Regions from separate parts of the Actinomadura scrupuli genome, predicted to be linked through region 1. Evidence: riboswitches for the same ligand, from Rfam matches in the RefSeq annotation. Region 1 holds a riboswitch; each other region holds the start of a gene.

Region 1 (2,192 bases):
GCGGGGACACGCTGACCGTGCAGGGGGCGGCCGACGGGCAGCCGCTGTTCTCTATCTCGCTGGCCGAGCTCCGTGAGTCCCACGAGGCGACCCTGCCCCGCTACGTCAACTGAGCGAGCCACTGCAGGCTCGCAACGCCCGAAGGCCCGGCCGATCTCCGGCCGGGCCTTCGGGCGTCGTCGGGCTCCCCGGTCAGAAGACCGAGATGTGAACGTGGTCGAAGTGGTTGGCGGTGATGCCGCCGCGGTCCGACATGGCCCGCCAGCCGGGGCTGCGCATGTCGTAGATGCGCTGGCGCCAGATGACGTACTTGACGCCGAGCCGGGAGGCATTGGCGATCACCCAGTTGGCCACCTGGGTGCCGTGCGCGATCCGGTCGGCGCTCGGCATGCTCCCGCCGGTGCTCTCCATGAAGTCGCAGGCACGGCCGGTGCCGTGGTCCTGCGGGTCGCCCGGACGCAGGCAGCCGATCACCGGGAACGGGCCGAACCGGGTGTCGACCTCGCTGCGGACCTTGATCAGCCGGGCGGTGAGCCCGCTCGCCCCGATCAGCGGTGACGACGGCTTGAACTTGTTGATCAGTTGTTGCATCCGGGTCTTCTGGCCCTGCAGGTCCTTGATGTTCTTCTGCAACCCGGCGATCTTGGCCACGGCTTCCTTGCGGGCCTTGTCCTGCTGGTTGATCAGAGACTGGATCTGGTTGACCTTGGCGGCCCGGTTGCGGCTCAGATGGCTGGCCAGGGTGGCGCCGTCCAGGACCCCCGACGGGTCGTCGGTGGACAGCATGGAGACGGTGGGGTCGACGCCGCTGCTGATGTACTGCGAGGCGGCCATCTGCGCGACCAGGACACGGGCGCCGGCCAGATCCTCCTGCAGTGTCCTCGACTTCTTGAGCGCCTGTTCGGCGGCCCACTTGGCATCGCGCAACTGCGCGAAGTCGTCGCCGTACTTCTTCTCCAGCGCCTTGATCTGCTTGGACAGCTTGTCCAATTTGTCAGAATTACCGGGGCTCGCCGCAGCCTGGGGCGTCAGGGCGGAGGGGGTGGTGGCGGCACCGGACGTTGAAGGGACCAGCAGGAACGCGCCGATCAGGGTCAGCAGAACCGCGCCGGCACGGCGTCGTACGGGGGAGCCATGGGGGCACACCTCTGGCTCTTGGGAGGTGGGGGGCTGCACACGCTCTCCTCTCCTCGATGCCTACCGGGTTAGCTGACGGGTTCGGGCCGGAGGCGCCCTACCGCAGCGAGCTGCGGATTCACCCCAGATAACGTTGGGTCCCCGGTTCCCGTGGGGGCGGGATTCGGCTACGCCGATCAGCCTGCCGCCCGGGTGGCGACGAGTCACCGATCGAATAACAGTGAACTGTAAGGAATCATGCTCGACTCGGCCAAGAGTAGCGTCATCGTTATCCCGCCGAGTCCCGATCCACAAGAGTCGGTAGGGTCCAGCCCGATGTCACGTTCCCAGAGCCGGGTTCTCACCCGGGCGGCACTCGACGCTCAGCTGGCCGAGCTCGGCCGTCCGCCGTACGCCGGTCCCGAAACCCCTGCCGCGCTGCGGCGCGGTTCCCTCGACGCGGTGCTGGCCGCGTACGACTCCGGCGCCGAGCCTCACCGCGTCATCGTCAAGGCCGCCGTGCGCTTCCTGCTCGACGTGCTCGTGGCGGCCGCACCGGGCAAATCCGTGGAGGTCCGGGTCCCGCCCTACGCCGCCGTGCAGTGCGTCGAGGGACTGCGGCACACCCGCGGCACCCCGCCGAACGTCGTGGAGATGGACGCGCCGACCTGGCTGGCACTGGCCACCGGCCGGGCGAAATGGGCCGAGGCCCTCTACGACGGGCGGATCCGGGCCAGCGGCTCCCGCGCCGATCTCTCCGCCCACCTGCCGCTCACGCTGCCCTGACCCCGGAGGGTCACCGGGGGCCACCGGCAGGCCAGTGATCAAGCCAATGATCGAGCCATGGGATCGAGCAATGGGATCAAGCCGGGATCGAGCCATGGCGGTCGGGTCCGAAATCGATCGGACACCGTGACCGAATCGGACACCCGTCTTGCCGGGGGAGGTGTGCGGTGTCAGCGTGTGGGAACGAGTGGGGCTTCTCGAGGAGGTGAAGCCATGCTCACGGCGCACTGGACGTTCGACGCCGACACGATCGAGGGCCGGTCGGCGGCCGACTCCACCGGGAGCGGGCT
Region 2 (2,192 bases), on a different contig from region 1:
CACCGGCGAACGGCCGGCCGGCCAGCGGGGCCATCCTGACGACGTCTCCCGTGTGCGGTGCGTGCACCATCATGCCGTTACCGACGTACATCCCCATGTGGTGCAGGTCGGCGTAGAAGAACACCAGGTCCCCGGGCTGCAACTGCGAGATCGACGAGATGTGCGTCCCCGAGTTCCACTGGCTGCCGGTGTAGTGCGGCAGGTTGATGCCCACCTTCCCGTAGGCCCACATGGTCAGCCCGGAGCAGTCGAAGGTGCTCGGCCCCGCGGCCCCCCAGACGTAGGGCTTGCCCCGCTGCGCGAGGGCCAGCGCCAGGGCCCGCTGGGCCTTGCTCGATCCACCGACGATCGGCGGCAGGTCGGCGAGCTGGGTCGGGTCCTTCTTCGCGATCTTGTCGCGGATGCCGCCGTACAGGTCCGAGAGCTTCTTCTTGCGCTGGTCCAGCTGGCTCTGCAGGGTCTTGACCTGGTTGGCACGGTCCTGTGCGGCCTTGTGCGCCCGGACGGCGCCCTGCATCGCCTGGGCGAGCGTCTGGACCTTGGTCCCGTCCTGGGCGGCGAAGTAGTTCAGCGTGGAGGCCTGGTCGAGCATCGCCTGCGGGTCCTTGGCGGTGGCGAACGCCACCGAGGGGTCCACCCCGCCGTTCATGTAGCTCGTGGCGGCGAGCTGGCCGACCCGCTGCTGCACGGTCTGCAGCGCGGCGTCCTGCCGCTTGGCGTTGTCCTGGGCGACTTTGGCGGCCCGGGTGGCCTGCTGGTAGCGCACCTTGAGGCCGTTGTACTGCTCGGTGAGCTGCTCCATCTGGTCGTGCAGCTTGGAAGCCTGACCCTTCAGGTCCTTGATGCTCTCCGGTGGCGGCTTCGGCTTGGCGTGGCCGGCCGTGACGGGAAGGACCAACGAGATCGCACAGAAGGCACCGACGACGGCACCGACCCGGGTGCGGAAACGCGGGGGCCGGTGATGGCCACCCGATTCCGTAGCTGGGCGTGCAGGCTCCACAAAAGCTCCTCTCCTCGTCCGCCTACCGGGTTAGCTGTCGGGTTCGGGCCGGAGTTAGCCCTACCGCTGGACGCGACCGGTGCGGGGAACACCGGAGGCGCTGTCACGGATTCACCCCAGGGAAGGTGGGTCCCCGGCTCCCAGGACGCTGGGTGCGCCCCCTGGACTCGGCGGGTCCGCAATCTCGAGAGCGACTGCGGACATCAGCGTCGGACATTAACGGAGTCTGGCGTGGATGCCAACCGGAACATGCGAACTCGCAGGTGGAAGCAGTTCAGTGATCAAGGGGTGCTGATAACGAAACCGTCCTGTGATGGGATCGGCCGCCCCCTCGGGCTCATCCGGGCTCATCCGGGCTCCGGGGCGAAGGCCGGTCACCGGACCCAATACCCTCGGGTGATTGTGGACTTCACCATCAGGCGGGCCCGGACCGCAGATGTTCGCTCGATACGGCGGCTGGTCGGTATGCAGTCCGGACAGGGCCGCCGGCTGCTCGCCAAGAGCACGGTGACGCTGTACGAGGACGTCCAGGAGTTCTGGGTGGCGGTGGACGCCGAAGACCGCCTCGTGGGCTGTGGGGCCTTGCACATCATGTGGGAGGATTTGGCGGAAGTCCGTACCGTCACGGTCGATCCCGCCTCCAGGGGACACGGGGTGGGGCACCATATCGTCGGCCGGCTTCTGGAGACCGCACGAGAACTGGGTGTGCGCCGCGTGTTCTGTCTGACCTTCGAGGTGGAGTTCTTCGCGCGGCACGGCTTCCAGCCGATCTTGGGGACTCCGGTTTCCCCCGAGGTGTATGAAGAGCTTCTCCGCTCTTATGACGAAGGCGTCGCGGAGTTTCTGGACCTCGACCGGGTCAAGCCGAACACGCTTGGCAACACCCGAATGCTGCTCCGTCTGGAGGAGACACAACTGTGAGCCAAACCCCCTATGGCGGGCCGTACCCCCCAGAGCGGTCGGGTCCGTCTTCTTATGGGCAGCAGCCCTATGGAAATCAGCCCTACGGGCAGCCCTCGTACGACTCCTACGACGGCGGCTATGTACACGTGCCTTCGGAGGCGGCAGATCTCCCGCTGGCGTCGATCTGGCGCCGTGCCGGGGCCCGGCTCGCCGATGCCGGACTGACCTGGGCCGCCGGTTTCGCAGTCGTGTTTCCCATCACGCTCGGCGCCATCGGGGTTCAGAAGGA
Region 3 (2,192 bases), 420 kb from region 1:
CGTGGTGGACCAGCTGGAAGGGCATACCGGGGTCGAGCAGCACGGGCCGCGGGAGGGGCACGGTGCCGAGCAGCCGGCGCACCGGTCCGGGCAGCCGCTCGGCGGCCCGCCGCCAGGGCAGGCTGCGCACCAGCAGCGTCGCCTCCGGGCCCGCCACGATGCACGGGCGCAGCACGTACACCTCGAGCTCGGGGGAGAAGGCGGTCACCTCGCCCAGCATGGTCTCGCAGGCCGCCTTCTGCTGGGAGTAGTAGTGCAGCTCGGAGCCGCGGACGGGCACGTCCTCGGTGATCGGCACCGGGTTGTCGGCGTGGTAGCCGTACGCCGCGAGCGAGGAGGTGTAGACGAGCCGGCTCGGCCGTGCCGCCGCCACCGTGGCCTCGAAGACGTTGCGGGAGCCCTGGAGGTTGATGTCGCCGGTCTGGTCCCGCGAGCCCAGGATCGCGAAGGCGAGATGGACCACCACGTCGGCGTCCGCGACGAGCTCGTCCACGGCCTTCCGGTCCAGCACGTCGCCCTGCCGGTACTCGGTCCTGTGCAGGCCCAGCGCGGCGGGGTCGAACGGCCGCCGGGCCATCCCCACGATGCGCGCCACCCGGTCGTCCCGTTCGAGAGCGCGTACCACCGGCATGCCGATCTCACCGGTCGGCCCGGTGACCGCGACTGTGAGCCCCACGTCCGACCTCCCGTGCCCGGGTCGCCATCTCGATAACAGAGAGAGTAACCTCCCGCGCCGCGGATTCGCTGGTGAGGACGGGTCGCGCCGCATACCAGAGGTGATCGACATATGCGTTCTCGTTACCCTTTCTTGACCTCCGTGTTTAACTTCACGTACATTGCGCCGAGATCGATCCGTGACCTATCTCGCGCTTCGAGAAGTACGTAACGACCGCCTAACCCTGAGACGCGGTGCGTCGAGGGGGCCGAGGACCCAATGGTCGGAGTTTCCGGGGCCGTTCCTGGCCGACTCCGTCGGGGTGAATCCGCCAGGTCGTCCGGACCGTCAGGTGCCGCGATGACGCGTGCGGTAGGGCGAACTCCTGGCCCGAACCCGTCAGCTAACCCGGTAGGCGGCACAAGGGGAGCCTTATGGATGCAGTGGGGCAGAAGCTGCTCGACGTCGCCAGGACGCAGCTCGGGTACACCGAAAAGGGCGACGGCTACACCAAGTTCGGCGACTGGTTCGCGAAGAACGTCGATGCCCAGCACGACTCGTACTTCGTGACGGCGCCCTGGTGCGACATGTTCATCGCCTGGGCCGCGGACAAGGCCGGGGTCGCCGGCTCCGTGGGCCAGTTCGCCTCGACCCAGGAGCACGCGGCCTGGTTCCAGCAGCAGCACGCCTGGGGCACCAAGCCGCAGCCGGGTGCGCTGGTGTTCTACTCCTGGTCGGGGTCGAAGAGCATCTCCGACATCGATCATGTCGGCCTGGTGGAGCGCGTCGAGGGCGGCACCCTGCACACCATCGAGGGCAACACCGAGGGTGTGCACCTCATGCGCCAGACCCGGGACACCGATGCGGTCGTCGGCTATGGCTACCCGGCCAAGGTGAAGGTCGCGGGCGCGTCCTCTCCCGTCGAGCAGTACGTCCCCCGGCACGCCGCGCCCGCGCCCTCGCTGGAGACGATCCTCAACGACGCCCCGCCCGCCGCGCGTACGGCCACCAAGGCGCTGTCCGCCGGGCACCACGAGAACGGCCCGCTCTCGGGCCACGAGGTGGCCCTCTCGGGGCTGGCGGCGGTGCTGCTGTGCGGCAGCCTGGCGCTGGCGGTCGGCAGGACCACCGCAGCCAAGGTGCCCGCCCCGCCGGCGGTACGGGTGCGCAAACGCGGCCGTCACCACCGGACGGCCCTGCCGGTGAGCCTGCCCGCCGAGATCACCGCGGCCGATCTGGACGCGGCCGAGGCCGGCACGGTCATGATGCCCGCGCTCACCCTGGCCGCCGCGGCCGAGGCCGAGGACCGCGCCTTCTGGGGCAAGATCGCGGAGTTCGAGGACGACCAGGAGCTGGCGTTCTGGAACGACCTGCACGCCGCCGTCGGCCGTCCGGCCGAGACCCCCGGCGCCCTCGGCGGCGCGTACGTCCCGGACCGGTCGTACGCGAGCTGACGGCGCGCACCTCCCGGACCGCTCGTACACCGCTCGTACACCCGGGACGGCTCGTACGCGAGCCCACCCCGGCGTAGCGATCG
Region 4 (2,192 bases), on a different contig from region 1:
AGCAGGTGGTTGGCGAACGACGCCGCCACCTGCACCGCGAACACCCGGCCGACCGGCGGGAACCCCGGCATGGAACCGAACTGGGTGATCGTCCCGGCCACCCAGAGGGCGACGGTGGAGACCACCGCCAGGGTGAGCCACTGCATGTCCGCACCGGCCAGGCTGGTGCCCCCGGCCCGTACGGTGTCGAGGTTCAGGAGGCCCAGGACGATCACCGCGGCGGTGACCCCGATGGCCAGCAGGACCTGAGAGATCGATGAGCTCGCGGAGGCGCCGCGTAGCAGGGTGAGGGCCGAGCGGACGGAACCGGCCGGCTGCACTCGCTGAAGGTCCTTCTCCGCCATCCCCTGGGCTTCCTGGACATCGCCGGCGCGTGAGCGTACCGCCCCGGCGGCCACGTCAGCCACGGGCGGATCCGGTCGCAAGATTCGTCACGCCGTCACATTACGGTAGTGGTCCCCCAGACCGCCCGAGGACCGCCGGACTGGGCACATCGTCCTGGGCCCAGTGCCCGTGACAGCGAAGGTGTGTCAGGCGGAGGCCCGTCGGACAGCATCCCAGCCGGTTCTGACGTGCGCAAACCCGTGGTCGTGGCGGCGCAGGCAGGAGGGCCCGCCACTCGATGACCAGGCATGCAGTATCAATCGCCTGTCAATGCACATCAAAGAATGGTTGGGTTAAAACTGGCATTTCGGTAGCGTCCGAACTCTCAGGCCCCTACGCTCCGTAGGAGTCGCCGCCCCGCGCTCCCCCCAGAGCAGCGGCGACACCGCCGAATTCCGGCCGGCCGCGTGCCGCCGGGAACCGGGGACCCAGTGTTACCTGGGGTGAATCCGCTCATCGTCGAGCGGTAGGGCCTGCTCCGGTCCGAACCCGTCAGCTAACTCGGTAGGCGGTCGAGGAGAGGAGCTGCGCGTTGCAGCGAACGCGCCCCGTACGATCCCTGCTGTCCCGGTTCGGCGGCGTTTCGCTGGCCGTGGCCATGACGATCACCCTGTTGCCGTCCACCCCCGCGCAGGCCGAGCCCAAGCCGACGCGCAAGGAGCTGACCGCCCAGGAGAAGCAGCTCGCCGATCAGCTCGAGAAGATGACCGAGCAGTACAACGGCTTGCAGGTACGCCTCAAACAGGCTCAGAAGGCCGCGAAGGCCGCCTCGGACAACGCCCGGTCCCAACAGCGGGGTCTGGACGCCGTACGGCTCAAGGTCGCGCAGATGGCGGCCGAGAGCTACAAGAACGGCGGCATCGACCCTGCGGTGTCCCTCGCCGGGGCGGAGAACCCGCAGGCGCTGCTGGACCAGTCCGCGACGCTGAACTACTTCACCGCGCAGAGCACCAACCAGGTCCGGGACCTGTTCCAGGTCCTGCAGGCCACCACCCGGGCGCAGAAGGCGGCCCAGGACCGCGCCACCCAGGTGAAGAGCCTCGGTGTGGCCTCCCAGCAGAAGCTCAAGAGCATCCAGAGCTCGCTGAAGAAGGTCCGGGGCAAGCTCGGCCAGTCGACCGCTACGCCCGGCCAGAGAGCTCCGAGCGTCGCTGCGGGCGGCGCCTCGGCCAAGGCCATGAAGGCCGTCAACGCCGCACTGGCGCGGCTGGGGACCCCGTACTCCTGGGGCGGTGGCTCGGCCTCCGGGCCGACCTACGGAGTCGCCCAGGGGGCGAACATCAAGGGCTTCGACTGCTCGGGACTGACCCTGTACGCCTACGCGCAGGTCGGTGTGAGCCTTCCGCACTACACCGGCAGCCAGTACAACGCCGGGGTGCACGTCACCCGCGCGCAGCTACGCCCCGGCGACCTGGTCTTCTTCCACGCGGACCTGCACCACATGGGGATGTACATCGGCAACGGCAACTTCGTGCACGCTCCGCAGACCGGTGACGTCGTGAAGATCAGCCCGTTGGCGAGCATGCCCTTCTCGGGAGCGGCGCGCGTGGCCTGACGCCCGTCTCGGGGCCTCCCGGCCCCGAGACGTCATGGGTCAGTGCGCTGCGGTCACCAGCCGTTCCAGTTGCTGTTCCAGTTGCTGTTCCAGTTCCAGTTACCGCCCCAGCCGTTGCCCCAGCCGCCGTTCCAGTTCCAGTCGCCGCCCCAGCCGCCGTGGTGGTGATGGTGGTGGCGGTGCCGGTGATGCCAGCAGCCGCGGTGCCGGTGGCACCAGCCGGCGGACGTCATGGCCTCGGCCGAGCCGGTCG

Evidence for each region. A riboswitch is a leader RNA that binds a small molecule or an ion and turns the genes downstream of it on or off. The one in region 1 is predicted to bind cyclic di-AMP.
Region 2: it holds a riboswitch for cyclic di-AMP, as region 1 does, so the genes downstream of both, ACRYCC_RS00285 (NlpC/P60 family protein) here and ACRYCC_RS08010 (coiled-coil domain-containing protein) in region 1, are expected to answer to the same signal.
Region 3: it holds a riboswitch for cyclic di-AMP, as region 1 does, so the genes downstream of both, ACRYCC_RS09920 (CHAP domain-containing protein) here and ACRYCC_RS08010 (coiled-coil domain-containing protein) in region 1, are expected to answer to the same signal.
Region 4: it holds a riboswitch for cyclic di-AMP, as region 1 does, so the genes downstream of both, ACRYCC_RS38900 (C40 family peptidase) here and ACRYCC_RS08010 (coiled-coil domain-containing protein) in region 1, are expected to answer to the same signal.

The regions. Positions count from the first base shown of each region.
Region 1 covers NZ_JBPCCU010000002.1:63,406-65,597, reverse strand. Annotated here, with positions in the region: gene purL (phosphoribosylformylglycinamidine synthase subunit PurL) at 1-113, shown strand, start outside; gene ACRYCC_RS08010 (coiled-coil domain-containing protein) at 193-1,176, opposite strand; cyclic di-AMP (ydaO/yuaA leader) riboswitch at 1,180-1,316, opposite strand; gene ACRYCC_RS08005 (sterol carrier family protein) at 1,453-1,902, shown strand; gene ACRYCC_RS08000 (LamG domain-containing protein) at 2,116-2,192, shown strand, end outside.
Region 2 covers NZ_JBPCCU010000001.1:62,115-64,306, forward strand. Annotated here, with positions in the region: gene ACRYCC_RS00285 (NlpC/P60 family protein) at 1-898, opposite strand, end outside; cyclic di-AMP (ydaO/yuaA leader) riboswitch at 1,004-1,183, opposite strand; gene ACRYCC_RS00290 (amino-acid N-acetyltransferase) at 1,403-1,921, shown strand; gene ACRYCC_RS00295 (RDD family protein) at 1,918-2,192, shown strand, end outside.
Region 3 covers NZ_JBPCCU010000002.1:484,181-486,372, forward strand. Annotated here, with positions in the region: gene ACRYCC_RS09915 (NAD-dependent epimerase/dehydratase family protein) at 1-676, opposite strand, end outside; cyclic di-AMP (ydaO/yuaA leader) riboswitch at 881-1,088, shown strand; gene ACRYCC_RS09920 (CHAP domain-containing protein) at 1,090-2,109, shown strand.
Region 4 covers NZ_JBPCCU010000012.1:246,142-248,333, reverse strand. Annotated here, with positions in the region: gene ACRYCC_RS38905 (lysylphosphatidylglycerol synthase transmembrane domain-containing protein) at 1-407, opposite strand, end outside; cyclic di-AMP (ydaO/yuaA leader) riboswitch at 761-911, shown strand; gene ACRYCC_RS38900 (C40 family peptidase) at 917-1,939, shown strand; gene ACRYCC_RS38895 (hypothetical protein) at 1,993-2,192, opposite strand, start outside.